3 regions of the Nocardia sp. NPDC004722 genome follow, and region 3 is predicted to be linked to each of the others. Evidence: riboswitches for the same ligand, from Rfam matches in the RefSeq annotation. Region 3 holds a riboswitch; each other region holds the start of a gene.
What was found. Region 3 has a riboswitch for S-adenosylmethionine ahead of ACWELQ_RS26330 (AfsA-related hotdog domain-containing protein). Riboswitches for the same ligand answer to the same signal wherever they lie in the genome.
Positions count from the first base shown of each region.

Region 1: another riboswitch for S-adenosylmethionine. It lies ahead of ACWELQ_RS21290 (PLP-dependent transferase); the one in region 3 lies ahead of ACWELQ_RS26330 (AfsA-related hotdog domain-containing protein).
Region 2: another riboswitch for S-adenosylmethionine. It lies ahead of ACWELQ_RS11905 (rhodanese-like domain-containing protein); the one in region 3 lies ahead of ACWELQ_RS26330 (AfsA-related hotdog domain-containing protein).

Region 1 is NZ_JBSGBY010000211.1:1,741-11,878, forward strand. Features, by position in the region: gene ACWELQ_RS21280 (MFS transporter) at 336-1,832, opposite strand; gene ACWELQ_RS21285 (TetR/AcrR family transcriptional regulator) at 1,972-2,688, shown strand; SAM riboswitch class IV at 2,701-2,813, shown strand; partial or broken gene ACWELQ_RS21290 (PLP-dependent transferase) at 2,910-3,746, shown strand; gene ACWELQ_RS21295 (SulP family inorganic anion transporter) at 3,856-6,066, opposite strand; gene ACWELQ_RS21300 (SulP family inorganic anion transporter) at 6,261-8,471, opposite strand; gene ACWELQ_RS21305 (extracellular solute-binding protein) at 8,774-9,820, shown strand; gene ACWELQ_RS21310 (DUF5313 family protein) at 9,821-10,138, opposite strand, start outside.
Region 2 is NZ_JBSGBY010000088.1:5,951-16,088, forward strand. Features, by position in the region: gene ACWELQ_RS11880 (HAD-IIA family hydrolase) at 1-381, shown strand, start outside; gene ACWELQ_RS11885 (MarR family winged helix-turn-helix transcriptional regulator) at 378-833, opposite strand; gene ACWELQ_RS11890 (DJ-1/PfpI family protein) at 830-1,474, opposite strand; gene ACWELQ_RS11895 (alpha/beta fold hydrolase) at 1,528-2,337, opposite strand; gene ACWELQ_RS11900 (O-succinylhomoserine sulfhydrylase) at 2,401-3,615, opposite strand; gene ACWELQ_RS11905 (rhodanese-like domain-containing protein) at 3,612-4,034, opposite strand; SAM riboswitch class IV at 4,049-4,163, opposite strand; gene ACWELQ_RS11910 (Rv0361 family membrane protein) at 4,226-4,669, opposite strand; gene ACWELQ_RS11915 (FAD-dependent oxidoreductase) at 4,891-6,297, shown strand; gene ACWELQ_RS11920 (amidohydrolase family protein) at 6,407-7,276, shown strand; gene ACWELQ_RS11925 (CaiB/BaiF CoA transferase family protein) at 7,385-8,482, shown strand; gene ACWELQ_RS11930 (YceI family protein) at 8,558-9,094, opposite strand; gene ACWELQ_RS11935 (MmyB family transcriptional regulator) at 9,196-10,017, shown strand; gene ACWELQ_RS11940 (LuxR C-terminal-related transcriptional regulator) at 10,083-10,138, shown strand, end outside.
Region 3 is NZ_JBSGBY010000301.1:228-9,203, forward strand. Features, by position in the region: partial or broken gene ACWELQ_RS26285 (TetR/AcrR family transcriptional regulator) at 1-367, shown strand, start outside; gene chrA (chromate efflux transporter) at 402-1,613, opposite strand; gene ACWELQ_RS26295 (hypothetical protein) at 2,150-2,473, shown strand; gene ACWELQ_RS26300 (hypothetical protein) at 2,470-2,889, shown strand; gene ACWELQ_RS26305 (TetR/AcrR family transcriptional regulator) at 2,882-3,484, shown strand; gene ACWELQ_RS26310 (serine hydrolase) at 3,488-4,216, opposite strand; gene ACWELQ_RS26315 (hypothetical protein) at 4,577-5,143, shown strand; gene ACWELQ_RS26320 (FMN-dependent NADH-azoreductase) at 5,244-5,870, shown strand; gene ACWELQ_RS26325 (MFS transporter) at 5,848-7,257, shown strand; SAM riboswitch class IV at 7,359-7,470, shown strand; gene ACWELQ_RS26330 (AfsA-related hotdog domain-containing protein) at 7,484-8,269, shown strand; gene ACWELQ_RS26335 (HAD family hydrolase) at 8,266-8,976, shown strand, end outside.

The sequences.
Region 1 (10,138 bases), on a different contig from region 3:
TCCCATTGCACGGCCGGTGAGCACCGCTTGTAGCGGACCCCAGCTGTTCAACAGACAACGTATACGCATGGCGCTCGGCACGGGACCTGTGGTGCCAAGTCCACGTACGCTGTGGCGTCAAGCAAGACAAGCGTACTGCTGCTATCGATCTCACCGCGACGGCGGCCCCCGCTGTGCGGGAATTCAGTGCGGTTACCGATAAGTAGCTTTTCGCGTGACTTTCGGCACTTCCCAGCATGCGAAAAGGAAAGGGCCGTGGCAACCCCCTCCCGCGGAATGCGAAAGGAGGTGCTCACGGCCCTCGGATATATCTTTTCGCCGGTCAGGCGCTGCGTTCAGACACCCACGTGCACGGCGTGCTCATCACCCTCGAGCAGGTTCTGCGGCTTGTCGCGAACCATGAAGGCCGCGATCGGAATGCAGAGCACGAAGAACACCGCACCGATCAGGAACGCGACGCTGTAGGAGTGCACCGAGGCCCGTTCCATCACATGGTCGATGGTCCCGTTGTTGCGCACGTACCGCTGCGCCACCTGCACCGAGATCGTGGTCAGCAGCGCGGTACCGATGGAACCGCCCACCTGCTGCGCGGCGTTCAGCAGCGCACTGGCCACACCCGAGTCTTCGTCCTCGACCTGGTGCAGCGCGGTGGTCTGCATGGACACGAACAGGAAGCCCATGCCCAGCGCGATCAGGATCATGGCGGGCAGCAGGGCGACGGCATAGCTGTCGCCGTACTCCAGCCGCGACAGCCACAGCAGGCCCGCCGCGCCCAGCACCGAACCCGCCAGCATCAGCGGCCGCGGCCCGATCTTGGGCAGCACCGACGAGGCGATACCCGCCGACACCACGATCCCGGCCGGGAACGGCAGGAACGCCACACCCGTCTTCAGCGCCGAGTAGTGCTGCACGATCTGCAGGTAGAAGCTGAGGTTCAGGAACATGGCGAACATCGCGATGGGCACCAGCAGCGCGATCAGGTACGCGCCGCCGCGGTTGATCTCCGCCGGAATACGCAGCGGCAGCAGCGGATTCGCGGTGCGTCGTTCGATGGCCACGAAGGCCGCCAGCAGCGCCACACCCGCCACGAACAGCGCCAGCGTGGTGGCGGCGGTCCAACCGTCGGACGCCGCGCGGCTGAAGCCGTAGACGATGGAGATCAGGCCCAGGGTGACGGTGATCGCGCCGGGCAGGTCGTAGCCGCCGGTGCGGGGTGCGGGCACATCCTTGATCACGAAGGCGAACGCGCCGACCAGGGCCAGCAGCGCGACCGGAGTGTTCACCAGCAGCGACCAGCGCCAGTCCGCGTATTCGACCAGCGCGCCACCGGCGATCAGGCCCAGCGCCGCGCCGGCGCCGGACACCGCGGCGAACACGCCGAACGCGCGGGCGCGTTCCTTGGCCTCGGTGAAGGTCACCGACACCAGCGACAGCGCCGCCGGGGCCAGTAGCGCGCCGAACGCGCCCTGCAACGCACGGCCCGCGAACAGTTCGGCCGCGTTCTGCGCGAGACCGGCCACCGCGGAGGCGGCGGCGAAGCCGACCAGGCCGATCATCAGGATCCGGCGGCGGCCCAAGTAGTCGGCGAGGCGGCCGCCGAGCAGCAGCAGACCGCCGAAAATCAGGGTGTAAGCGGTGAAGATCCACTGCTTGTCGCCGTCGCTGATGTGCAGGTCCTGCTGCGCGAACGGCATGGCGATGGTGACGATCGTGGCGTCCAGAACGACCATGAGCTGCGCCATGGCGATCACGCCGAGCGCCCACCAGCGCCTGGAATCTTTTGCGGTACTTGCTGTTTCGTCGGTACCGAGCGCGTCTGTGGCTACGGTCATGAGCCTCTCCTCTGGGGGGTGCGAAGGCAGCTTTCACCATAGTGGCCCCTACCGACAATTGGCGTCAAGAGAAAAATGTCGCAGTGCGACAGTTGTCATACGGGGACAGGAAACAGCTATAACCCTCTAAGATGGAGTCATGTCGGAGTTGTCAAGCCACATCGGTGTGGTCATGCGCCATCGCCCCGGCCTGCGCGAACGCAAGAAGCAGCAGACCCGGGATCGGATCATCGACGTTGCCCTGCGCTTGTGCGATGAGCAGGGCTTCGACGCCACCACCGTGGAACAGATCGCCGACGCGGCCGATGTCTCGCCGCGCACCGTGAACCGGTACTTCGACAGCAAGGAGGCGATCGTCATCGCCCCCATCGAGGGCTGGGGTCAGGCGATTGCCGACGCGCTGCGCGAGCAACCCGTGACCGGTGACGAGATGCAGTCGCTGCTCGACGCCTTCCTCGCGGTCGTGGACCAGGTCATCGAATCCGATGCCCCGGTGCCCTTCCGATGGTTCCAGCAAATGCAGCGCATCTCGAGCAACAGCGTCGCGGTCCGCGCGCTCAGCATGGAGTCCGCCGACACCAAGACCCGCGCCATGACCGAGGTGCTGGCCGAGCGCCTGCAGCTGCCCGAGGACCACCTCACCGTGCGGCTCATCGCGGGCACCTGGCACAGCATCGTGCGGGTGGGCATGGAGTGCGAATTCGAGGCCGAATCCGACTTCGCGGGCTGCGCCGCGCCCGCCACCGCGCGCAAACTCGCCGACAACGTCCTGGCCGCCTTCCGCGAATTCCGGCGTGTCTGTTGCGGATCCGCTGTGGCGAGCCCCACTTCCGAGACCGCCGCCTCCGCCCGTTAGAATCTCGCAACAGGTCAAGAGCATCAGCGTTAAGGCCCCGGCTTGCTGATCGGCAACCCTCCAGCTGCGGTGGGGTGCTTCCGGGTGCAGACCGGGCGTTCGAAGGCCGAACGCAAGCGCAATCAGGAGGTCTACCGAAATGTGTTGTTGTCGAAGCCCATTCGCTTCTCGATAACGTCAAACTTCCGCCATTCGGCGACCTTGTTTTTGGAGCAGAACACATGAGTGACTCGACCGCGCCCGCGGCCGTTGCGGCTGACGGCACCCTGGATCCGGCCAACTGGTCCTTCGAGACCAAGCAGATTCACGCCGGACAGAGCCCCGATCCGGCCACCGGAGCCCGCGCACTGCCCATCTACCAGACCACTTCCTACGCCTTCCGCGACACCGACCACGCCGCCGCGCTGTTCGGTCTCGCCGAGCCGGGCAACATCTACACCCGCATCATGAACCCGACCCAAGACGCGGTGGAGCAGCGTGTGGCCGCCCTCGAGGGTGGCGTCGCGGCCCTGCTGCTGGCCTCGGGCCAGGCGGCGGAGACCTTCGCGATCCTGAACCTCGCGGAGGCCGGTGACCACATCGTGGCCAGCCCGCACCTCTACGGCGGCACCTACAACCTGCTGCACTACTCGCTGCCCAAGCTGGGCATCCAGGTCAGCTTCGTCGAGGATCCGGACGACCTGGACCAGTGGCGCGCGGCGGTCCGCCCGAACACCAAGGCGTTCTACGGTGAGACCGTTGCCAATCCGAGCAGCTCGGTCCTCGACATCCCCGGCGTCGCCGAGGTCGCGCACGCCGCGGGCGTGCCGTTGATCGTGGACAACACCGTCGCCACCCCGTACCTGATCCAGCCGCTGCAGCTGGGCGCGGACATCGTCGTGCATTCGGCCACCAAGTACCTGGGCGGGCACGGTTCCGCGGTCGCGGGTGTGATCGTGGACGGCGGCGGCTTCGACTGGACCGTGAAGAACGAGGCGGGCGAGTCGCGGTTCCCGGGCTTCACCACCCCCGACCCGAGCTACCACGGCGTGGTGTTCGCCGATCTGGGCGCGCCCGCGCGAACTCGTCGAAATCCGATGGATCTCGAGCAGGAGCCGATGGGAGCCCGGACGAAAAGACTCCGGCGCGGGCCCCTTTCGGGATGCCGTGCCGGAGTCCTCCGATTCACTAATGGGTGTGGGTGAGGGCTCCCGATAGGTCGGGGGCATCGATTTCGGCGATGCCCTCGGGGGTGACTTCCAGGACCCGCGCGGAGGCGATGTCGAAGAAGAGGCCGGTGACCCGCAGGCCGTGTTCGGCGACGGCGCGCCGGACCACGGGGTGCGAGCGCAGGGTTTCCACCTGCACGGCCACGTTCACGATGGAGAGCTGGTCTGCCACGCCGTATCCGGCCCGGGCGGCTGCGGAGGCGACCGGGTCACCGGTGTGGAAGCGATCCACGCTGGGGCGTCCGTGCACCAGCCAGTTGCCCAGGCCGGGGCCGGTGGGCCCGCCCGCGACCAGCGCCTTCATCGCCCCGCAGGACGAGTGACCGCACACCACCACGTTGTCCACGCCCAGTTCGTCGATGGCGAAGGTGAGCGCCGCCTCGATGGAGGCGTCGCGTCCGCCGGGGACGACCAGGTTGCCGACATTGCGGATGGTGAACAGGTCGCCGGGCCCGCTGTTGGTGATGACGTTCGGCACGATCCGTGAATCCGCGCAGGTCAGGAACAGCGAGTGCGGGTTCTGGCCGTCGCGCAGTTCGTCGAGGTGCGGGCGCACCACGTGGGCGTTGCGACGGTGGAAGGCGGCCACGCCCTTGGCGATCGGGTTGCCGTCGTCCTCGCGCCAGGGGCGCAGCACGTCGTCGAGCAGGCTGCGGGCCTTGCCACGCACCGGCGGACCGGTCAGCGCGTGAGCCATGTGCGCGGTGCCGAGCTCCACGTATTCGACGCTGCCGCCGGTGCTTTCGTGCTGGCGGGCCCAGTCGTGGATGGCCTCGTAGGCGGCGTGGTCGAGGAAGTCGACACTGAGTTCCACCAGCGCCTCGGTGCCCTCGGGCACCTTGCGCAGTTCCGCGGTCAGCTTGGGCAGCGCCAGGAAAGTGCAGGTGCCGTCGATACTGACCAGCCAGCGGTCGGTCCCGGCCACCGGGGCGGCCACCACCGAGACGCGCACGACCCGCCACAGCAGCAGCGCGAACGCCAAGGCCAGGCCGATGATGACGCCTTCGAGCAGGTTGAGGAACACCACGCCGAGCACGGTCACCAGGTACACCAGCAGGTCACCGGTGCGCCGGGCCAGTTTGATGTGCGCGAGCTTGACCAGCTGGATGCCGACCACGATGAGCAGACCGGCGAGCGCGGACTTCGGAATCTGCTGCACCAGGCCGACGAGCGCGACCGAGAACACCAGAATCCAGATGCCGTGCAGCAGCGCCGAAGCGCGGGTGCGGGCGCCGGCGGCCACGTTGGTGGCGCTGCGCACGATGACGCCGGTGACCGGCAGGCCGCCGAGCGCGCCGGAGACCATATTGGCCGCACCCTGCCCGACCAGTTCCCGGTCGAAGTCGGTGCGCGCACCGGTGTGCATCTTGTCGACGGAGACCGCCGACAGCAGGGACTCGACGCTGGCGATGAGGGCGATGGTCAGTGCCGCGAGCACCACTCCGCCCCAGTTGCCCGAGGGCAGACCTGGCAGCCCGATCGCGTCGAACAGCGAGCCGTTCAACACGATTCGCTCCGGCTCGCCGGGGATCACCAGGGCCAGCACGGTGGCGGTGACGACCGCGACCAGCGGGCCGGGCAGCACCTTCAGCTGTCCGGGCACGTATTTCCAGCTGAGCATGATGGCGATGACGACGAGTCCGATGAAGAAGTCGTCGCCGTGCAGGTTCATCAACTCATGGGGCAGCTGGATCAGGTTCTGCCAGGCCGAACTCCGCGAGGATCCGCCCAGCAGCACATGCAGCTGCTGCAGTGCGATGGTGATGCCGATGCCGGCGAGCATGGCGTGCACCACCACCGGCGCGATGGCCAGCGCCGCGCGGGCAATCCGGCTGAGGCCGAACAGGATCTGCATGGCACCGGCCAGCACGGTAATGAAACAGGCTGTCTTCCAACCGAATTCGCTGATAGTTGTGGCGACCACCACGGTGAGACCAGCCGCGGGGCCGCTGACCTGCAGCGGCGAACCGCCGAGCAGGCCGACCACGATGCCGCCGACGACGGCGGCGATGAGTCCGGCCGCGATGGGCGCACCGGAGGCGACCGCGATGCCGAGCGAGAGCGGCAAGGCGACGAGGAAGACGACGAGGGATGCAGGAAGATCGTGGCGCAGCAGGGTGTCGAACCTGCCGGCGGTTCTGCCTGGCGGTGAATCGGTGTCGCGAGACATATTGCTCCTTGGCGAGCATGTACAGGGGCATCGAATTAAGACTGCGGACAGCACTGGCCACAGACTCACCGGACGAGCAAAGGTAAGGCTAAAGGTAAAGACTTAGCAAAGTCTGAGAAAAGCTGTGCCACAAAGTTAAAGGGGTGTGAACCCTTTCGGATTCACACCCCTTCAGGCGGGAGATACCCAGGTCGTCAAGCGGGTTGGGCCACCCGCCCGACACCGTCGATCTCCGCGATCCCGTCCACCGTGACCTCCACCACGCGGGCGGTGGCGATATCGAAGAACAGCCCCGAGAGCACCACGCCGCGCTCCTGCACTCCGCGCCGCACCACCGGATGCGCCGAGAGCGTCTCGAGCTGCACCGCCACATTCACCATGCCCAGCTGATCGACCGTCCCGAAGCCCGCCGCCTCGGCCGCGACCGCGACCGGATGACCGAGCCGGAAACGCTCCAGGCTCGGCCGGGCGTGCGCGAGCCAGTCGTCGAGCTGGGAGCCGGTGACCAGTTCACTGTGCAGCGCACCCATCGCGCCACAGCCGGAATGCCCGCACACCACCACCGACCGCACATCGAGTTTGTCGAGGGCGTAGATGAGCGCGGCCTCCATGGACGAATCCTGGGCGTCGCGCGGAATCAGGTTGCCGACATTGCGGACGGTGAACAGATCGCCGGGCCCGCTGTTGGTGATGACATTGGGCACGATCCGGGAGTCGGCGCACGTGACGAAAAGCGAGTCGGGTTCCTGGCCGTCGCGCAGCACACCCAGGTGCGGGCGCATGACGTGCGCGTGGCTGCGGTGATAGGCCGCCACCCCGGCGACGATGCGATCCCCGTCGTTGGCGCTGCGCCGCCACGGCCCCAGCACGTCGTCGAGCAGGCGGCGGGAATGCCCGCGCGCGACCGGGCCGTCGGCGGCATCGGCCATGCGGACCGCGCCGGATTCCACGAATTCGACCGTGCCACCCTCGATTCGGTGCACATCCGCCCAGTCCTGCAGAGCGTCGTAGGCGGCGTGGTCCATGAAGTCGACGGTCATCTCGATCACCACGTCGGTCCCCCGGGGCACCCGGTGCAGTTCGCTGGTGAGCTTGGGCAGCGCCAGGAAGGTGAAGCTGCCGTCGACGGTGACCCGCCAGCGCAGCGCGTCGATCTCCTCCGCGACGACGCTGACCCGCACCACCCGCCACAGCAGCAGCGCGAAGGCCAGCGCGAGCCCGACCAGCATGCCCAGCAACAGATTCCAGAACACCACCACCGACACCGTGGCGGCGTACACCACCAGATCGCCGGTGCGCTGGGCGCGGCGAATGTGCGCGAGTTTGATCAGCTGAATGCCGACCACGATGAGCAGTCCGGCCAGGGCCGCCTTGGGAATCGAGCGCACCACCCCGACCAGGGCCACCGAGAACAGCAGGATCCACAGCCCGTGCAGCATGGTCGAGGCTTTCGTGCGCGCGCCCGCCTTGACGTTGGTGATGCTGCGCACGATGACCGCCGCCACCGGCAGCCCGCCGATCAGACCCGAGACCATGTTGGCCGCGCCCTGGCCGAGCAGTTCGCGGTCGAGATCGGTTCGGCGCGCGGTGTTCTGGCGCATCCGGTCCACGGCCACGGCCGATAGTAGAGTCTCCACGCTGGCGATGAGCGCGATGGTGACGGCCATCAGTGCCACCTGCGCCCAGCTGCCGTGCGGCAGTTGCGGCAGGTGCAGTTCCTGCAGCAGCGAGCCGTCGATGGAGATGCGCGCGACCCGCACCGGCAGCACGTGCGCCAACAGCGTGGCCACGACCACCGCGACCAGCGGCGCGGGGATGTTGCGCACGGGTTCGGGCAGGTGTCGCCAGCCGACCAGGATGGCGATCACGACCAGTCCGATGCACAGGTCGCCCGGATGCACCGAGGCCAGCTGATGCGGCAGCGCGACCAGGGCGTCCCAGGAGGAGGTCAGCGAATCCCCGCCCAGCAGCACGTGCACCTGCTCGAGGGCGATGATGATGCCGATCCCGGCGAGCATGGCGTGCACCACGACCGGGGCGATGGCGAGCACGCCGCGCGCGATGCGGCTGAGCCCGAACAGGATTTGCAGGCCGCCGGCCATGATGGTGATGAAACAGGTGGCGGCCCAGCCGAATTGGTTGATCGATTCGGCGACCACCACGGTCAGCGACGCGGTGGGACCACTGACCTGCATGGTCGAACCGCCCAGCAGTCCGGCGACGATGCCGCCCACCACGGCGGCGATGAGTCCGGCCGCGACCGGCGCGCCCACGGCCACGGCGATGCCGATGGACAGGGGCAGCGAGACCAGGAAGACGACGAGTGAGGCGGGTAGATCGTGGCGTATCAGCCCGGCAAGACCGGGAAGCGACGTCCGTGGAGGCTGATCGGTGTCGGTGGACATATCTCTCCTTCGCCGGCACGGCTCCGCCGCCCGGTTCATCGGTCAACATGTACTGGCATCGAGAGGCAGCGGCGGGCGAGGCTGGAGAACCACGACGCTTGGCAGATCGCCGCGGGTAAGCGTAAAGACAAGGCAAAGGAAATGAAAAGCGTTTGCGGCAATTGAGGCGAACCGCTATCAAACTGTGACACAGCTCACCAAGGGGCGCAAACCACCGAGTTGTCATCACCCGTTCACCGCGGCGTCAGCGCGAGTGCCTACTCTTCCGCGCCGGACAGCTGTTTTCGAAAGGGTTCCGCGGTATGCCGCTCTCTCGCCGCGCCCTGCTCGCGGCCGTCGCCACCTCCGCATTCGCGACCGCGGCCTGCGGCAGGCACGCCGAACCGGATTCGACTCCGGCCGTGACGAGTTCGTGGACTCCCCCGCCCGGATTGTCCGGGGACCTGACGCTGTACTCGGCCAATCCGCAGGACCTCACCGATGAGCTGGTGGCCGCGTTCACCAAGGCGTCCGGGGTGAAGGTCAAGGTCTTCAGCGGCGAGACCGGCAAGATCACCGCCAAACTCGACGCCGAGGGCCCGCGACCGGCGGCCGACGTGGTGTACCTGGCGTCCTGGACCCCGGCCGCCCAGTACAACCTCGACGGGCGCACCCTGCCCTACACGCCGCGCGGGGCCGACCGCATCCACGACGGCTGGATCAACAAGGACCACGGCTTCGTCGGCCGCGACGGTTCGGCGCTGGTCATGGTGGTGAACTCGAAAATGGTGCCGCGCCTGCCCAATGACTGGGCCGATCTGGCCGCGCCCGAATTCCACAACGCCGTGATCATGCCCGATCCCCGCGAATCCGGCACCGCCCGAGACCTGCTCGCGGCCATGGTGAGCGCGTGGGGCCGCGACCGCACCTGGGCCATGTTCGACGGGCTGTTCGCCAACGGGATGACGGTGCGCGGCGGCAACGGCCCGGCCCTGGACGAGGTGACGGCCGGGCGCTACGCGGTCATCCTGGGCGGCGTCGACTACTCCGCCTACGACGCGTCGGCCAAAGGCGTTCCGCTGCGGGTCATCTCACCGTCCTCGGGCACCGTCATCACGCCGCGGCCCATCTTCATCCTCAACACCACCCGCAATCCGGTCGCTGCGAAAGCGTTGGTGGACTACATGTTCACCCCGGAGGCCCAGCAGATCTCGGCCGCGCACAAGATGATCCCGGCCCGCACCGATATCGCGGTGGCGCCCGGCACCCGCACCTACGCCGAGGTCAAACAGCTGCCCTTCTCCTGGGATCAGGTCAAGGGCAGCGGCACCGAGATCCTCGCCGATTTCACCACCCGCTACCTGAGCTGATCAGCCGCGCCCGTGCGCCCGTTCGTAGGCTTCGCGGGCCGCCGCCGACCGCGCCCGCTCGCGCTGATCGGCCAACGCCGGATCGAGGCCGTGCTTGACCAGGCGCGCGCGGCGGAAGACGTACATCAGCGCCACGGTGAAGTAGATGAGCGGCAGATACAGCAGCGCCATCATGGCCAATCCCATCCACAGCGGCCCGGGGATGAGCAGGAACAGGCACAGCGGCGGAATGATCGGGATGAGGATCCGCAGCAGGTAGCGCCGTGCCGCGCCGGGTCCGGTGAGATCGTCGATCACCCACTGCGCCATCGACGGCGG
Region 2 (10,138 bases), on a different contig from region 3:
GCGGCGGGCGCGCGCTTCATCGCGACCAACCCGGACGCCACCGGACCCTCGCGCGAGGGCATCCTCCCGGCCACCGGCTCGGTCGCGGCCCTCATCACCCAGGCCACCGGCCGCAAGCCCTACTACGTCGGCAAGCCCAACCCGCTGATGATGCGGTCGGCGCTGCGCCGCATCGGGGCGCACTCGCTCTCGACCGTCATGATCGGCGACCGGATGGACACCGATGTCATCGCGGGCCTCGAGGCGGGCATGCGCACCATCCTGGTCACCACCGGCATCTCCACCCCGGCCCTGGTCGAGCAGTTCCCGTACCGCCCGACCACCATCCTGCCGTCGGTCGCCGCCCTGGTCGGCAAGACCAAGGACCCGTTCGCGGCCTAGTCGGTCCGGTCGCCCTCGAGCGCGTCGAGGGCGGCCGACAGGGTCGTCAGCGCGTCCACGATGCGCGCCAGTTCCTCCCGGCCCAGCTGCGCGACAAGCCGTTTCGAGAAGGCTTTGTGCTGCGGGTCGATGCGCCGGACCGCCTCGTGCCCGGCCTCGGTGATCGCGACCAGCTTGGCCCGGCGATGCGCCGGATTCGGGCGGTACTCGGCGAAACCCTTGTCCACCAGCAGATCCGCGACCCGTTGCACGCTCTGCCGGGTGATGCCCATCTCGCGTGCGATGCCCGCCACCGGCAGCGGCTCGTGCAACACCGCGCCCAGCACCTGCCACCACGCCACGGTGATCCCCGACGGTTTGGCCAATTCCTCGGCGATGGTGAGGAATTGGCCGTTCAGCTTGAACGAGGTGACCGCCGCGGTAGCGAAGAGCTGCTGGTCGGTGCGAGTCATCGCGCGGCTGCCGCGCGCTGCTGTTCGTACTCGAACAGCTCGTAAAAGCCTGCCGGATCATTGTTTCCGTACAGCTTGTACCAGGCTTCGAGCACGTGCGGCTCGTAGATGCCGAGCCGGGCGAAGATCTCGCGGGCGAGGTCGACGGGGCGGGTACCGGTCGCGGTGATCAAATCACCGTCGGTGACGGCCGTCGCCGATCCCACGTAGTGCTCGCCGCCCGAATATCCGGAGTAGGAAAGGTATCCGGGGTCATTGCTGGTGTGCGGCCGACCATCGAGCAGCCCCTCCTTCGCCAGCCCGAAAGTCGCACCACAGATGGCCGCGACCGGAACCCCGGCGTCCAGGAACTCCCGCGCCTTGCCCGCGAAGGTCGTGATCGGGCTGGCCGGATCGAATTCGGTCGCCAGTCCCGGCAGGATCAGCATCGCGCTGTCGGCGGGCTTCAGATCTTCGAGCGCGAGGTCGGGCAGAACCCGCATGCCGCCCATCGACGTGACCGGATCGGCGCTGATCCCAACGGTTTTCACCTGCCAGGTGCCGGGTTCGCGCTGCCAGAGTTCGCGGTTGATGTGCGCGGTCGCATGCCCGACCTCCCAGTCGGAGAAGGTGTCGTACACGGCCATGTGAACTGTTTTCATCATGACAGTATGCTGTCATATTTGACAGCATACTGTCAATGTTTTCCCCGTCCTCATGCTGCCGCGGTCTGGCGCACCGCATCGGCGACCGCGCGGAAGTCCTTGCCCAGGATGTGGTCATGGTTGCTCGGAACCTTCGCGCTGACCTCGATGAACGGATTGCGTTCGCAGACTCCGGCGATCGAGGTGCGAATCCGCTCCTGCTCGTCGCCCTTGCTGCCAAAAGAGGAACCCGACGCGACCACGTACCGGGTCGGCACGGTGATGTTGTCGAGCACCGGACCCAGCGCCGCCGCGCGGGAGATCTTGCCCAGCTCGATATTGCTTTCCGCCTGCTGCGCGGCCGACAGCTTCGGAGTCAGACCGGTCGGGCGCAACAGCACGGTCACCGGGGCCAGCCGCTTGAACAGCTTGCGGATGCGGATCTCCATGGCGTCGTCGAACCAGTCGTAGGGCTGCGCGCCGTCGACCAGGATCGCGCCCAGCGCCCGCTCCGGATTGCGGCTCGCCCAGTGCGCGGCGACGAAAGCGCCGTAGGACCAGCCGATCACGAGGGCCTTCTCGACACCGCGGGCGGCGAGGACCGCATCGACATCGCGGACGCACGCCTCGAAGGAGTAGTCGGCCGATTTCAGCGACTTCTTGCCGCGCGCCCGCTCGTCGAAGGTGATGTGGCGGAAGCCGTCACCGAGTTCGGCGATGACCTTGGCCCAGTAGCCCTGGGTGGCGAACTGGCCGTTGAGGTAGATCACCGGGATGCCGTCGCCGCCGGTGTCGGTGCAGAACAGCGCGGTGTCGTCGACCGGAATCATGCCGGTCCAGAGGGTGGTGGAGGAAGCGGAGGAGCTGTTGTTCTTCGTCATGAGAACAACTTTCGACGTCAGGCCTGATATCCGGCTGACACCGGCCTGACGTCGCTAGCCGGATCAGCTCAGCGCATGGTCCAGGTCGCCCAGCAGGTCCTCGACATCCTCGAGACCGATGGAGATGCGGACGACACCGTCCGTGATGCCCACGGCCGCACGGCCTTCCGGGCCCATGGCACGGTGGGTCGTGGTGGCCGGGTGAGTGATCAGGGTCTTCGCGTCACCGAGGTTGTTGGAGATGTCGATGATGCGCAGCCGGTTCAACACCTCGAAAGCGCGCTTCTTGGCCTCGTTCTCCGGGGCCTTCAGCTCGAAGGTGATGACCGTGCCGCCGCCGGACATCTGCCGCTTGGCCAGCTCGTACTGCGGATGCGAGGACAGGAAGGGGTATTTCACCCACGCCACGGCCGGGTGGTTCTCCAGGAACTGCGCGATCTTCAGCGCCGAATCCACCGACTGACGCAAGCGCAGCGGCATGGTCTCGAGGCCCTTGAGCAGCGTCCAGGCGTTGAACGGGCTCAGCGCCGGACCGGTGTGGCGCATGAGGTTCTTCACCGGACCGTCGATGTAATCCTGCGGTCCCAGGATCGCGCCGCCGAGCACCCGGCCCTGGCCGTCGATGTGCTTGGTGCCCGAGTAGACGGTGATGTCCGCGCCCAGGTCGAAACCGCGCTGCAACAGCGGGGTGGCGAAGACGTTGTCCAGCACCACCTTCGCGCCCGCCGCGTGCGCGAGATCGGAGACCGCGCGCACATCGGTGAGGGTCTGCATCGGGTTCGACGGGGTCTCGAAGAACACCGCGGTGGTCGGCACCGACAGCGCCTGCTCCCACTGGTCCAGATCCTCGCCGTCGACGAAGACCGTCTCCACGCCCCAGCGCGGCAGGATCTCGTTGGCCACCACGAAGCAGGAACCGAACAGGCTGCGCGCCGCCACGAGACGGTCACCGGCGGCCACCAGCGCGCCCAGCGCGGTGAACACCGCGGACATGCCCGACGCGGTCGCGAAACACGCTTCCGCGCCGTCGATCAGGCGCAACCGCTCCTCGAACATGGCGACGGTCGGGTTGCCGTAGCGGGAGTAGACGAAGTGCTCGATATCGCCGGTGAAAGACGCTTCAGCCGCCTCCGCACTCTCATAGACGAAACCCGAATTGAGGAACAGCGCCTCGGAGGTCTCGTCGAAGCCGGACCGCCGGGTGCCGCCGCGCACGGCCTGCGTGGCCGGGCCGACGCCCTCGGGGAGCGGCTTGTCGAAAGAACCGCCGGTGATCATGACTGCCTCCACGGAAGTCCGTCGGCGCGCCAGCCAGTGCTGCCGCGATGACCCTGAGCGTCGAGCGCACCCTCGAACCCGTCGACCACATTGAAGGACGGGGAGATGCCCACGGTGGTGGCCGCGGTGGCCGCGCCGATCGAGCGCTGGCCGGAGCGGCAGATGAACAGCACCGGCGCGTCCGAATCGTCCGGGCGCGCGGCGAGCGCCTGCCGCAACTGGTCCACGAACCGCGCATTGGGCGCGCCGGTGGCGTCCACCCATTCGATCAGCGCGGTCGGCCGGCCGATGCCATTGGTGTCGGGCACCCCGACGAAACGCCATTCCGCCTCGGTGCGGACATCCACCAGCACCGCATCCGGATTGTCGCGCAACAACTCCCACGCCTGCTTCGGCGTGATGTCACCCGCGTAGTTCACCTGTACCTCCTGTGAATCCGCACTTGCCGCACCGCGTTCGGTGCGAGGCCAGGTCGTCACCCGGAGCACCCCACCGCGGAGGAGGGTTGCCGACCAGCCAGCCGGGGCTTGGCGCTGATACTCATGACCTGGGATGAGAGTGCCGAAAAACCGGCACCCGTGTCAAACGGTTCGCCGGACTTCGGACCTTGTCACGAACTGCAGACCAACCAGCGGGAATTCTCTTTGGTGAAGTGCCAGGTCGACGTGGTCTGCGCGCCACCGGCGCTGAAAGTGACCTGGGCGGTGGCCTTGTCGCCGTCGATCACCGGGTCCTTCAAGGCGTCGAAGCTGATCGGGCCGCCGGTCTCCACGGCGATCCTGAGCGGCGAGTTGCTCTCGTCGAATCCCTTGCAGGCCAAGCTCGGTTCGTACTTGCCGTTGTCGCTGCGGTACTTGATGAAGTTGCCCGCGGGTGCCGAGAGCCGATCGGTATCTGTGACATTCTTCTCAACCGGCGAAACCAGCGTGGCGATCACGATGCCCAGGATCACGAACGCGATGAGACCGGCCGCGACCAGGAACGGCCACATGCTTCGCGTCTCGTTCTGATCGAACTGGACCGTCTCCTCGACTGTCTCCTCGGCGTCGCTCATGGGTAGATCATGCCTGGTCGGTGCGCGGGACCCGGAAGGCCATCGCATAGAATCAGCAGAATTTCCGCCCCAGGCGCGGGAATAGCAGGACAACGCAGCAACGCTGCAGCGTCGGGGGCCGACGATGGTCACCGAAGCCAGGGCGTCAACTTAGCCTAAGCTAAGACCGACGGCTAAGTTTTGACGGCAAGTTAGTTTCGACCCAAAGGGTGCGCGGAAAAATGACCGAACAGAGTGCAGCGACCCGCCCGCTACGCATTGCGATCGTGGGCGCAGGACCGGCCGGCATCTATGCCGCCGATGCCTTGATGAAGTCCGACGCACCCGCCGGGTTCGACGGGGTCAGCATCGACCTCTACGAGCGCATGCCCGCGCCCTTCGGCCTGATCCGCTACGGCGTCGCCCCCGACCACCCGCGCATCAAGGGCATCATCACCGCGCTGCACAAGGTCCTCGACAAGGACCAGGTCCGCCTGCTCGGCAATATCGACTACGGCGTCGACATCACCCTCGAGGATCTGCGTCAGTTCTACGACGCGGTCATCTTCTCCACCGGCGCCAATGCCGACCGCGCACTGGAGGTTCCGGGCATCGACCTGGACGGCTCCTACGGCGCCGCGGACTTCGTGTCCTGGTACGACGGGCATCCGGACGTGCCGCGCACCTGGCCGCTGGACGCGCAGAAGGTCGCCGTGCTCGGCGTCGGCAATGTCGCCCTCGACGTGGCCCGCGTGCTGGCCAAGACCGGTGACGAGCTGCTGCCGACCGAGATTCCGCCGAACGTCTACGAGGGGCTGCTGGCCAACCAGGCGCTCGAGGTCCACGTCTTCGGCCGCCGCGGACCCGCGCAGGCCAAGTTCACCCCGCTCGAGCTGCGCGAACTGGACCACTCGCCGACCATCGAGGTCATCGTCGACCCCGAGGACATCGACTACGACGAGGGCTCCGAGGCCGCGCGCCGGCACTCCAAGCAGGTCGACATGATCTGCAACACGTTGGAGCAGTGGGCCATTCGCGATGTCGGCAACCGCCCGCACAAGCTGTTCCTGCACTTCTTCGAGAACCCCTCGGAGATCCTCGGCGAGGACGGCAAGGTCGTGGGCCTGCGCACCGAGCGCACCCAGCTCGACGGCACCGGAAACTGCAAGGGCACCGGCGAATTCAAGGACTGGGACATCCAGGCCGTGTACCGCGCGGTCGGCTACCTGTCGCAGAACATCCCGGCCCTGCCCTTCGACGACCAGGCGGGCACCGTCCCCAACGAGGCCGGTCGCGTGCTGGTGAACGAGGACGCCGACGGCGCGGACCGCTACGAGCCCGCAACCTATGTGACCGGCTGGATCAAGCGCGGCCCGGTCGGCCTCATCGGCCACACCAAGGGCGACGCCAACGAGACCATCGCCTGCCTGCTCGACGACGCCGCGAACTTCGTCCCGGCCCCGCGCCCCGAGCGCGACGCCGTCACCGAGTTCCTCGAGGCCAAGGGCATCCCGTTCACCACCTGGGCCGGCTGGTACCGCCTCGACGCGCACGAGCGCGCCCTGGGCGAGCCGCAGGGCCGCGAACGCGTCAAGGTCGTCGAGCGCGACGAGATGCTCGCCGCGTCCGAGCCCGACAAGGTTTCCTGACCCGTCAGGATTCTCGGATCAGCGCTGGACAGGATGTCCTGACCAGCGCGAATCCGCTTGCCGGACAAGGTTGTCCACACATGTCACCGTTCTGAGGCATGCTGATCAAGTGTTCGATGCCCATCTCCACATCTTCGATCCGCGGTTCCCGCTGGTCGAGAACGAGGGCTACCTGCCCGACCCGTACACCATCGCCGACTATCGCAAGCGCATGTCCCGCTTCGATATCGACGGTGGTGCCGTGGTCAGCGGGTCCTTCCAGGGCACCGATCAGAGCTATCTCCTCGAGGCCCTGGACGCGCTCGGCGAGGGCTGGGTGGGCGTCACCATGCTCCCGGTCGACGCCCCCGATCAGCAGATCATCGATCTGAACCGGGCCGGGGTGCGGGCCATCCGGTTCAACCTCAAGCGCGCGGGCGGCGACATCGTCGGGCTCACCATGCTGGCCTTGCGGGCCTACGAACTGGCCGGGTGGCACGTCGAGCTCTATATCGACGGATCCATGCTGGGTTCGCTGGAACCGGTCATCACCAAGCTGCCCAAGCTGTCCATCGATCACCTGGGCATGTCCGACGACTGCCTGCCGTATCTGCTCAACCTGGTCGATCGGGGTGCGAAGGTGAAGGCGTCCGGCTTCGGACGGGTGTCGATGAATGTCGGTGCGGCCCTGCGCAAGATCCACACCGTGAATCCGGACGCCCTGATGTTCGGGACCGATCTGCCGGGCACCCGCGCCGACCGGGCGTTCCGCGACACCGATATCTCGGTCATCGCCGACGCGGTGGGTTCGGACCTGCACAAGGTGCTGGAAGACAATGCCCGCGCCTTCTACGGACTGCCCGCCAAGGACCGCACCCTCGAGGACCCGGAGACGGTGCGCATGGCCGCGGGCGAGCTGCCCACCTTGCGATTGCCGCGCTCGGCGCTGCCGAAGCCGCCGCCCCCGGACACGCTCCCACTGCCGATCATCGACAACTGAGTGATCCCGCCCACCCTCCCGGCACGCATCGGCCCCGCGTTATTGTCGTAGCGTCAACACCGGTTCGCGGACCGGCGCACAGGATTCGACGATGAACCGAGGTAGGGCGTGAGCACTCCATCCACCGCCAAGCAGGGCCCGCTCGCGGGCGTCCGGGTTGTTGAACTGGCCGGCATCGGCCCCGGTCCGCACGCGGCACTGCTGCTCGCCGACCTCGGCGCGGATGTGGTGCGGGTGCAGCGCCCGGGCCAGTTCCCCGGATTCATGGAGCGCCCGCAGTGGCGTGGCCGCACCATCGTCGAGGCCAATCTGAAGGATCCCGCCGACATCGAGAAGGTGCTCGGGCTCCTCGAAAAGGCCGATGTTCTCATCGAGGGCTTCCGGCCGGGCGTCACCGAGCGCATGGGGCTGGGCCCGGAGGCCGCGCTGGAACGCAATCCGCGCCTGGTCTACGGCCGCATGACCGGCTGGGGCCAGTACGGTCCGCTGGCCGATCGCGCCGGGCACGACATCAACTACATCTCGCTGACCGGTGTGCTGAATGCCATCGGCCGCAAGGGCGAACGCCCGGTGCCGCCGCTGAACATGGTCGGCGACTTCGGCGGCGGCTCCATGTTCCTGGTCTTCGGCATTCTCGCCGCGCTGGTGGAACGCCAGAGTTCCGGGAAGGGCCAGGTCATCGACTCGGCCATGATCGATGGCGCGCTTTCCCTCTCGCACATGATCTGGGGCATGAAGGGCATGGGCCTGTGGTCGGACGAGCGCGGCACCAACCTGCTCGACACCGGCATGGCCTTCTACGACACCTATGAGACCTCCGACGGCAAGTACATGGCGGTGGGCTGCATCGAGCCGCAGTTCTACGCGGAACTGCTCGCGGGCCTGGAGATCTCGCCCGACGGGCTGCCGCATCAGCTCGACCCGGCCGGTCAGGATCAGCTGCGCAAGCTGTTCACCGAGAAGTTCAAGACCAGGACCCGCGACGAGTGGTGGGCCGTCTTCGAGAACACCGACGCCTGCACCACGCCGGTGCTGACCTTCACCGAGGCGGAGAGCAATCCGCACATCCAGGCCCGCACCGGGCTGATCGAGATCGACGGCGTCGTGCAGCACGCCCCGGCCCCGCGCTTCTCGCGGACCCCGTCCGGCACCCCCACGCCGCCCCCGAACGAGGGCACGCCGATCGAATCCGTCTGGGCCGACTGACCTTTCGCCGGACAGCCGAACGCCCCCTGTGGATCACACAGGGGGCGTTGACTTTTCCGATGCGGCTGCGGGGTCTTACGGGGCGACGAGCTGGATGTCGAGCTCGATGGCGATCTTGTCGCTCAGCATGGCGTTCGGCATGCCGGGGGCGACGTCGAACTCGCTGCGCTTGATGGTGCCCGACGCGGTGAAACCGGCGTGCTCCTTGTTGTCCTGCGGGAAGACCTGCACGCCGCCCCACTCGACCTCGAGGGTGACGGGCTTGGTGATGCCGCCGATGGTGGCCTCGCCGGTGACCTCGAACTCGGAGGTCAGGGCGACCGGCTCGGGCACGCGGAAGGTGAGGTGCGGGCGGTTGGCGACATCGAGGATGTCGGCGCTGCGGACGTGGCCGTCGCGCATCTCGTTGCCGGTGTCGAAGGAGTCGAAGTAGATGGTGGCCTCGATGGCCGCCTCGCCGGCCTCGTTCACGACGAAGCCGGTCTCGAAGCGGTTGAAACGGCCGCGGACCTTGGAGATGCCCAGGTGCTTCACGGTGAAGTTGACCGAGGAGTGGGCAGCGTCGAGGGTCCAGGCGCCGGGGGCGAGGGTGGTCTGCTCGGAAGTCGTCATGCCATGAGATTAAGTGGACTGCGGTCCGCTTAGCCAGGCCGTGGTTATCCGGGGACTGGCAGGGCTGGGATAACGGAACCAGGACCAGGCACTATGGAGAGGTGTCCCGTACCGAATTCGCCGAGTTCCTGATCGCACGCCGTGCCGCGCTCCAACCCGAGGACGTCGGGCTGCCGTCCGGTCGGCGGCGGCGCACGCCCGGACTGCGCCGCGAAGAGGTCGCCGCACTCGCCGGCGTCAGCGCAGACTACCTGGCCCGGCTCGAGCAGGGACGCGACACCAACCCCTCCACCGCCGTGCTGGCCGCCCTCGCGGATGCCTTGCGGCTCAACGAGATCGAGAAGCACCACTTCGGCAAGCTGGCGCTGGGCCTGGAACAGAAGGCCAACTGCCCCTCGGCGGGACAGGCCCGCGAGCAGGTCTCGGAAACCATTCAGGCGGTCGTCGACGCGCTGCAGCCGACACCCGCGTTCGTGCTCGGCCGCTGGCTCAACCTGCTGCACGGCAACCCCTCCTTCCGCGACTTCGCCGAGCCGCTCGGCATGTTCGAGGAGGAGGCGCACGGCAACTTCGCCGTCTACGTCTTCGCCCACCCCACCGCCCGGAAGGTCTTCCTGAACTGGGACGCGGTGGCCGATATGGCCGCCTCGGCGCTGCGCGCGGCCGCCACCCGCTTCCCCGACGACCAGTCCGTGCAGGCCGTCGTCGCCCTGCTGAGCCGCCATCCGGAATTCGAGCAACGCTGGCGCGAACACCGGCTCACCGACTTCCGGACCGTCGTGCTGAAGATTCAGCACCCGCTGCGGGGCGAGGTCGAGGTCGAGGTGGAGACCCTGGATCCGGCCGCCGATCAGACCGTCGCCATCTGGCTGGTCGACCGCCGACAGGCCCGCACACCCGGATTACGGCTGGTCAACGAATAAAAACCGCAGGTGCCGGGGCCTTCGTAAACCCTGCCCGGGCCGCGCGGGCGCACTACAGTTGACCCATGGCTCGGAATTGGCCGATGGTCGAGCGGGAGAGCGAACTCGAATCGATCAGAGC
Region 3 (8,976 bases):
GGCGGTCGACGCCGGACCCGACCCGGTGGACCGCTTCCACCGCTGCTGCCGCACCTGGGTGGACCAGGCCGCCCAGTGGGGCCCGGCGGTGCGCTACATCCGCAGTTCCAAGGGCTTCATCGAACGTCTCGCCGCCGGCGACGAGTCCATCACCGCCCTGCACGACATCCTCACCGAGATCCTGAACTCGCTTGCCCGGCAAGCCAAGACCACCGAGCACGACCTCACCTACGCGGTCCTGCTGTGGATCACCATCTTCGACGAGCGTGTCGTCTACGACCTCACCGAGCATCGCAACTGGTCACCCGCGGAGGTCACCGACCATCTCACCCGCGCGGTCGCGGGCGCGCTCGGCATCACCGTCTAGCCCGAAACCTGTTGCGCAGCCGATCCGGAGCCGCTCAGCCGATCGGGAGTCCCGCCGCTGCCGCGACCACCCCCAGCACTCCCGCGCCCAGTAGTGCGCTCACCACGCCGCGCCGGGCGGCCAGCAGCCACAGTGCCGCACCGGCGAGCACCGCGAACTGCCAGACATGATGCAGCGCAAGCGCGAGCGGAATCGCCGCCCCGGCGATCGCGCCGATCGCGGCAGGCCCCGCGCCGGTGAGAAACGCCTGCACCCGCGCATCGGCACGCAGCCGATCGAAGTACCGTCCCCCGGCCAGCACGAACGCGAACGACGGTGCGAAAGCGACCGCGGCGGCGAGCAATCCGCCCGGAACCCCCGCGGCCGCGTACCCCACCACCGCGACCGTCTGCACCACCGGCCCGGGCGTGATCTGCCCCAGCGCGACCGCATTCAAGAACTGCGCCGCACTCATCCACCCGTACCGGTCCACGGCATCCGCCTGCATCAGCGGAATGATCACGAACCCACCCCCATACGACAACGCCCCCACCTTGAACGCCACCCACGCCACCGCCGCCATCCCGCCACCGGTCGGCCCCGTCATCGCAATCGGCCAGGCGCTCAACCTTTTATGCCCGGGACCGTCGGGACCCGACGGGTCGTGCCCGGGACTGCTCTCCTTCGGACCGGTGCTGCGGCGGGCGCGGACTTCCAGCAGACCGGCTCCGATGAGGACGAGGACCAGCCAGGGGCCGAGGAAGGTGGCCGCCACCAGACCCGTTGCGGCGTAGGCGATCCAGCGTGCTCGGGCCGGGCGGGTGGGGCCGGTGCGTTGCCAGCTCGCGGGGGCGAGGCCGGTGGCCGCGTGGACGGCCACGGCCGCGACGGCCGCTCCGGCTCCGGCGGCCGCGCCGTGCACCCAGCGTGGGCTGTCGGCGGCCAGGAAGAGCGCGGCGAGGATCAGGATGAGGGTCAAACCCGGTGCGATGAAGCAGAATCCGCCGAGCAGCGCACCGGCCGTGCCGCGCAGCCGCCAGGCGGTGTAGATCGCCAGCTGGGTGGACGCCGGGCCGGGCAACAGGTTGGTGGCGGCGATGCCGTCCTCGAAGTCCGCGGCGCTGATCCAGGCGCGACGCTCGACGCACAGGGCGCGCAGCATCGCGATGTGGGCGGGCGGGCCGCCGAAACCGAGGCAGCCAATGCGTCCCCACTCGACGGCGATGGTCCGCAACCGGACCGGCCGGGTATCGCTGTCCGGAAGCACGGCCGACCCTAACGCGGGCCGTAGGTCCATGCGAGACGGACTTTCAAGACACCTTCCAGCGAACCTGAATTGCGGCGCAACTTTCGAGCGGTCGGATCGCCCTGACCTTGCTGAAACCCGATGAAGGAGGCTGACCGTGCAGGCCAATGCCCCGGATCTCACTGCCGGTGCGTTGTGTCACAGAAACGGGCAATCCTTTGGCTATTGCAGTGGTGCTGCAATAACGTGGCGATAAGCCCGGCCGGTTCATCCCGGCGTTCGGACACCTCGCATCGAAGGAGTAATCGTGGACAACAACCATCCGGTCATCAATCTCGGTTCGGCGGCCATCAACCTGACCGACACCATCACCTCGATCCTGGCCCAGTGGACCTACCTGATGCAGGCGTGGGGCTCGGCGTAATTTCGCGCACCCTCGGGGTTCTCGGCACCGCGGGGCGCTCTCGACTTGACCGCTGTAGCGAAACTATACGATCGTATGACAGACTGATCTGCATCTAAGTCTGTCTGGCGTACGTTCGTATAGGGGTGATCGAATGTTCAGAGTGTTCGAGTTGCTGGGGTTGCTCGCTCCGGCCGCCGGTGCCGCGCTCGCGGTGTACTACCGACGCCGCCTCGGCGGCGGGTTCGCCTACGCGCTCGCCGCCGCGATCCTCGCCCTGGTCGGATCGGGTGTGGCGCTGGTCGCCGAGCGCACCCTGTGGCTGGGCGGCGATGCCGAGGGCATGACCGAGCACCTGGAAACCGGTGCCGCCGTGCGCAATCTGCTGCTCATCCTGGCGTGGGCGCTGCTGCTGATCGCCATCGCACGGCACCGGCGCATCCCGGGCGCTTCCGAGGGCGCGGGGTGGGCGCGGTGAGCGGGGCGACGCTGTTCGGCCTGAGTGAGATCGCTGTCGCGGTACTCGCCACGGCCACCATAGTTTTCGGGCTGTCGCTGGCCCGCCGCCACCGCCTGGCGGGCGCGGCCACCGTGGCGGGCGCGGTCGCCTGGCTGGCCGCCGAGGGCGCGCATTGGCTCCAGAACGCGACGATCATGCCCGGTCTCGCGGGCGATGAGCACGCCTCGGCGCGCCTGATCGTCGGCATGCTCGGCGAGGCGGTGTACTTCGGTCTCGGCGGTCTGGGCATACTGCTGTTGTTCTTCGCCGCGGTCGCCGACCGTGCCCCGCGCGCGGATCAGCGCCCGGAACCCGCCGTGCTGGCGCGCAAGCTGCTCGGCCAGGCATGGCGGTACTACTCCACCGCACGCACACAGAGAGGACGCCGTGGCTGACGAGTCGCGCGCTCGAACCCGCCGCACCGGCGAAACCACCGACCGGCGTGCGGAATTGCTGGAACGCCTCGCCGACGCCATCGCCGAGAATGGCATCGAGGGCGTCAGCATCCGCGATCTCGCCACCCGCGCCGGCGTCTCCATCGGCACGGTGCAGTACCACTTCTCCACCAAGACCGAACTGCTGGTCGCCGCCTGGCATCACGTGAGCGGCCAGGCCGCGCAACGGTTCCTGCGGTCGGGCGTCCGGGAATTCCCGCCGCAGGACCAGCTGCTGAGCCTGACCGAACTGCTGTTGCCGCCGACGCCGGATGACCGGCTGACGCGGGTCTGGCTGGCCCTGGTGGCCCGCGCCGCACACGATCCGCTGATCGCGGCCCTGCATCGCGAGCAGTGGCGCGAGACCGAGGACCTGCTGGCGCGGGTGCTGGCCCGCGCCGCGCCCGCCCGCGCGGACGAATCCCGGGATACCGCAACCGAACTGCTGGCATTGCTGGACGGGCTCGCCATCGCGGTCGTCACCGAGCCCGATCGGGTCTCGCCCGAACACGCCCGCCGCATCGCCCGAAACCGGGTGCGGCAGTGGCTGGGCTGAGCGCTACTTCAGCACGGTGTGCAGCAACTGCACGCCCGCGGTGAGGGCCGAACCCGCCACCGACCAGCTGGTGCCCGCCGGCTGCTGCGAAAGCACCACCACCGCATAGCGATACGGCTGATCCGGAGACGGGCTGACCAGGCCGGTGGTGTCGAGGGTGGTGGAGGAATCCAGATCCATCCAGCCCTGCTTGACCGCCCAGCTCGCGCCGGTGAGCGCGTCGGGAATCCCGAAGTACTGGTTGGTGCCGTCGGCCGCGGTCTCGGAGGTGTTGTGCAGCGCGCCGATGATCAGATCCCGGGCAGAGGCCGGGACCGAACCGGTGATGTAGTGGAAGATCGCCACCACATCCCTTGGCGTGGTGAGGGTTTCACCCCATTGCGCGGTGTCCTCGGGCGCGGTGGTGGCGGTCAGGCCGATGGCGCTCACCATGCGGTCGATGATGGCGTCGTTGCCGCCGTCGTCCCACAGCGCGTCGGCGATATCGTCGTCGCTGGTCGTCAGCATCTGGGTGAGCCGGTCGGTGGTATCCGGATCCGGTTGCCAGTTCTGGTTTTTCAGGGTGTCGAGCGCGATGAGCAGCTTCACCACCGACGCGGTGTAGAACTGCTGATCGGCATTGAGGCTGGCGACCGGGGTGCCGGTGGTGGTGTCCACCACGTCGATGCCGACGGTGGTGCCCGGCGAGGCGGCCTGGATGGCCGCCTGCATCTGCTGGGCGATCGCGGTCACCGCGATGGGATGCGGAACGACGAGAGTCGTTCCCGGCGGCGGGGTCTCCGGAACCTGGTCTTGACCTACTTGGTCACGAGAAGTGGCGGATGCGCGCGGGGCGCTGAGTGCTGCCAACGAGATCACGGCGACGAAACTGCCGGCCGCGATCCAAGTCCACCGAGCGTGCGGTGTGCGGGCCTGAATCGAGGTCATAGTCCATTACATCGACACGAACCTCGAGACATTTCCAGTTGAATGCTGTCAATTTCCTGTTAACTGCGGATCGATCTGGTCTCGGTTCGGAATCGGTTCTGATCAGCTATTTTGTCGCGAACTAAGATCACTGGTGGGTCGGGACTTATCCCGATGGAGACAGTGATGGGTACCAGGTGTGAGATCCTCCGAAATGCCCTGATAAAAAGCCTCGCCATCCTCGGTCTGGGGGTGCTGCCGTTAGCTGTCCCGGTGTTCGCTCACGCCGACACGGACTACGGCGGCGGCTGTGTTCTGTTCCCGGACAACACATCAGCAACTGTGGACTCGTTGCGCTTCAGATGCAGCCCCGCGCAACAGGACGCGATCTACCGCGACGCCCCGCGCGGCGATGTCCCGATCGGATCGAAGGACGGCTGGGTGGCCTCGCCGCGCGAGATGCAGTCGTGGGCGCCGCTGTTCTGGATCGGCAAGGACTTCTACACGAACCCCGCGGGTGGGTATCTGTTCAACCGCCTCACCGGAGCCGGGATCGAGGGGTTCCAGGCCAATGTCTTCACCGGGCCCTCGGTGGTGGACGGCGGCGCGGCCTGGGTGCTGGACTACGCGCCGTCGCCGGTCCCGCAGCTCTACGACGAGATCCGTGAGGTCACCCCGGGCGTCTGGTTCGGGTACTCGTGGATGCGGCAGGGCGGCGGGTACGCGCTGCAACTGAGCTTCATCCTGGCCTGAGTTCTCCGGGGCCGGGCTTCGGATCAGCGCGCACGTAATCGTCGTGCCGGGAGGGTAGGTCTTGATATTCGTGGACTTCGTTGTCCACGAAAGGAATTCGATGACCACCCTGCTGCATGTCAATGCCTCGGCGCGCGGTGCGCACAGTCAATCCCGGGCGCTGGCCCAGACCTTCATCGACGGGCTGACCGCCCGCGATCCGGAACTGACCGTCGATACCCTCGACCTGTTCGAGGCCGACCTGCCCGACTTCGGCACCCACGCCGCCGAAGCCAAACTCGCGCTGTTCACCGGTCGTGACCAGACGCCCCCGCAGCTCGCGGCCTGGGAATTGGCGCGCACCGTGTTCGACCGGTTCGCGGCCGCGGACCTCTACGTCCTCAATATCCCGATCTGGAACGCGGGTGTGCCCTACATCTTCAAGCAGTGGGTTGACATCGTCACCCAGCCCGGCTGGGCGTTCACCTTCGACCCGCAGGCGGGGTATTCGGGGCTGCTCACCGACAAGCGCGCCGTCACCGTGTACACCAGCGGCGTCCACCAGCCCGGCGTGCCGGTCGAATTCGGCTCCGACTTCGCCACCCCGTTCGTCGCGGACTGGCTGAACTTCGTCGGCATCAAGGACATCGCCGAAATCCGCTTCGCCCCGACCGTCCTCACCGACAACCCGGAAGCGGGCTTCGCCGCGGCCCAGGAGCGCGCCCGTGAGCTCGCCGCCGACTACTGACCCGGACCGCGCGCCGGAGGTGGATGCAGACCTCACGGCGGACGAAAAGCTCGAGGCGGACGCTGCCCTCGACAGGGGCGTGACCCCCGAGGCGGACGTGAGATTGGAGGATGAATCAGCCACCGCGGCGAAGCCGGTTCTCCCAGCGGACGGGGTGCGCGAGCCTCACACGGAACTCGGGGCGGGCGGCGCCGCCGAACCGGAATGGGCGCCGACCGGGCGGACGGTCGCGGCCGTCTGCGCGGTCGGGATCCTGGTGGTCGGGCAGCTGTATGTGGTGCTGCCGGTTCTGAATCGGCTTGCGGCCGACTGGGATACGTCCAAGTCGGCAGCGACCTGGACCACCACGGCGTTCGGGCTGGCCTACGGCGCGGGATTCCTGGTGACCGGGCCGCTGTCGGACCGCTGGGGGCGGCGGCCGGTGATCGTCGGCGGACTGCTGGCGACGGTGGTGAGCTCGCTGCTGGTGGCGGTCGCGCCCGGGCTCGCCACCGGGTTGTCGGCGCGAATTCTGCAGGGGCTCACCGCTTCTTTCTTCGCACCGGCCGCCTTCGCCTACCTGTCGGAGCGCATCGCTCCGCAGCGCAGGATCTTCGCGCTCACCTGTCTGACGAGCTCGTTCCTGGGTGCGGGTGTGGTGGCGCAGGTCCTGGCCCAGCTGATCGGCAACGCCCTCGGCTGGCACGCGATCTTCATCGCGGGCGCAATCGCTTTCGCGCTCTCGGCGGTGCTGCTGCACGTGGTGCTGCAGGCTCCGGCGCCGGACACCGCGTCGGGCGGCGGTGCCGGGTGGCTGGGGGAGTTGCGTACCGCGTTCGTGCCCTTCGGGATTCTGCTGCGGCAGGCTCGGCTGGCTCTGCTGTACCTGAGCTGCCTGGCCATCCTGGGCTCGTTCGTGGGGATCTATACCGGGATCCAGCTCTCCCCGCCGGACGGGGTGGGTTCGGGCAATGCCGCCCTGCTCGCGTTGCGTGCCAGTGCGATTCCGGCCATGGTGGCGGTGCCGTTGCTGGCCGGGCGGCTGGGCGTCATCGCCCCCGCCACCCGGTTGATCGCCGCTCTGGCGATCGCGGCGGGTGCGGCCGCGATCACGGCGGTGCCGTTGGGCGGAGTGTGGGTCGCGGTGTGGCTGTTCGTGTTCGTCACGGCGATCGCGGTGGCGGCCCCGGCGGCGGTGCAGGCGATCGCGGTCCATGCGGGCGCGGCGCGGGGCACCGCCACGGCGCTGTACACCTTCGCTCTGTTCGTCGGGGCCAGCGGCGGTCCGCAGCTCGCCAATCTGGTTTCCCGCCACGGCTATTCGGTCGTCGCGCTGTCCATCGCGGTGCTGTCGGCGGTGGGTGCGGCATTGGCGGTCGGCTCGACGCGCGTGACTGTCGCGGAGTGAATCGGAGCGCGGGGGCCAGCGGCGTCCTCCGCGTCCGGGTTTCAATCGCCGTGGTTGAAACTGTAGGGGAAAAAGATTGGGCCGCATAGCTTTTCGATCACGGTCATGAGTTCCAGTGTCAAAGCCCCGGCTGGCTGGGCGGCAACCCTCCACGGCGGCGGGGTGCTCCGGGTGACGACCGGATGGCGGCGAGCGTCGCCATAAGCGTCTTGCTCTCGGAGGGAAAATGTCTGTAGCCCAGCTCGATTCGGTGACCGCGGTGGCGGAGGAGGTGGCCGTCGGCGAGGTGCTGCTGGTGGCCGACCGCTTCCGGGGCATCGCCGCGGACGACCGGGCCTTCACGGTGTCGGGACTGGTGGCCGCGCTACGGGGCGGCCGGTGGCGGGAGTCGGACCGGCCGCTGACCGTGCGGCTCGGCCAGGGGGTGACGCGCCACGATCTCGACTATGTCGAACACGTGGCCCTGGTGCACGCCCCGGCCGGACTGCGGGTCAGCGGACCGGTCGACGAACCGGCCCCACGCCACCAGGTGCACAAGTATCAGCACTCGAATGTGCTGCTGGCCAATCTGATTCGCGAATCCGATACCGAGTTCCGGGCGGACCTGCGCATCCACGGCGACAACGAACTGCTGCTCGACCATCAGACCGGCGAACACGTGCAGGGCATCGTGATCGTCGAAGCGGTGCGGCAGTTGTTCCTCGGCGCGTTCGAACTCGAATACGGCCGTCGCTGGCCCGAACAGCACTTCTACATCGTGTGGAACAGCATCGAATTGGAGTTCAAGTCCTTCCTGTTCCCGCTCCCGGCCAGCCTGCACGCGGTGCTCACCCCGATCTCCGTCACGGACCCGGCCAAACTGGAATTCGCCATCGAGGTGGACGTACGCCAGCTCGACCGCAGCGTCGCCACCACCCGCATCACCTACGCGGCACTGCCCAACGAGCGCATCTCCCAGATCGAGCGGCACAAGGCGGCCAAGGCGATCGCGGCCTACCTGGAGGCGGCGTGACGGCCGGCGCCGCGTTCTTCGATGTCGACGAAACCCTCATCACCGTCAAGAGCATGTTCGCCTTCCAGCGCTTCTGGCTGGCCGAGAACGGTGACGACGGCAGCGAATACGCGCGACTGAGCGACGAGATCAAGCGCCGGGCCGCGGCGGGGACGCCGCGGGAGGAGGTCAACCGGCACTACTACCGGGCCTATCGGGGCGCGCGGGCCGACGCGCTGGCCGAGGCCGGGCGACGCTGGTTCGCGGGGTTCAGCGCGGGCGGCGGGGTGTACTACGCCGAAGCGGTGGAAACGTTGCGCGCACATCGTGATTCGGGGCACGCCACGGTGCTGTTGTCGGGGTCGTTTCCGGCGGCCATCGACCCGGTCGCGGCGGCGCTCGGGGCCGACCACGTCATCGCCACCACCCCGGTGGTCGACGAGCAGGGCGTGCTCACCGGCGAGGTGTGGCGGCCCATGATCGGCACTGCCAAGGCCGCCGCCGTCGCGGACTACCTGCGCGAGCACGGGATCGCCCGCGCGAACAGCTACGGCTACGGCGATCACGCCAGCGACCTGCCGTTCCTGCAAGCCGTGGGACACCCCGGTTTTCGCGGGGACGACCAGGTTCTCGCGTCCCAGGGCCCCGACTGGACCCGTCTCGGCGACCGGGTCGGCGATACCGTCGACGATCCGGGTCGCCTTCTCTCCGAGCAGGAAGCGCTGTCC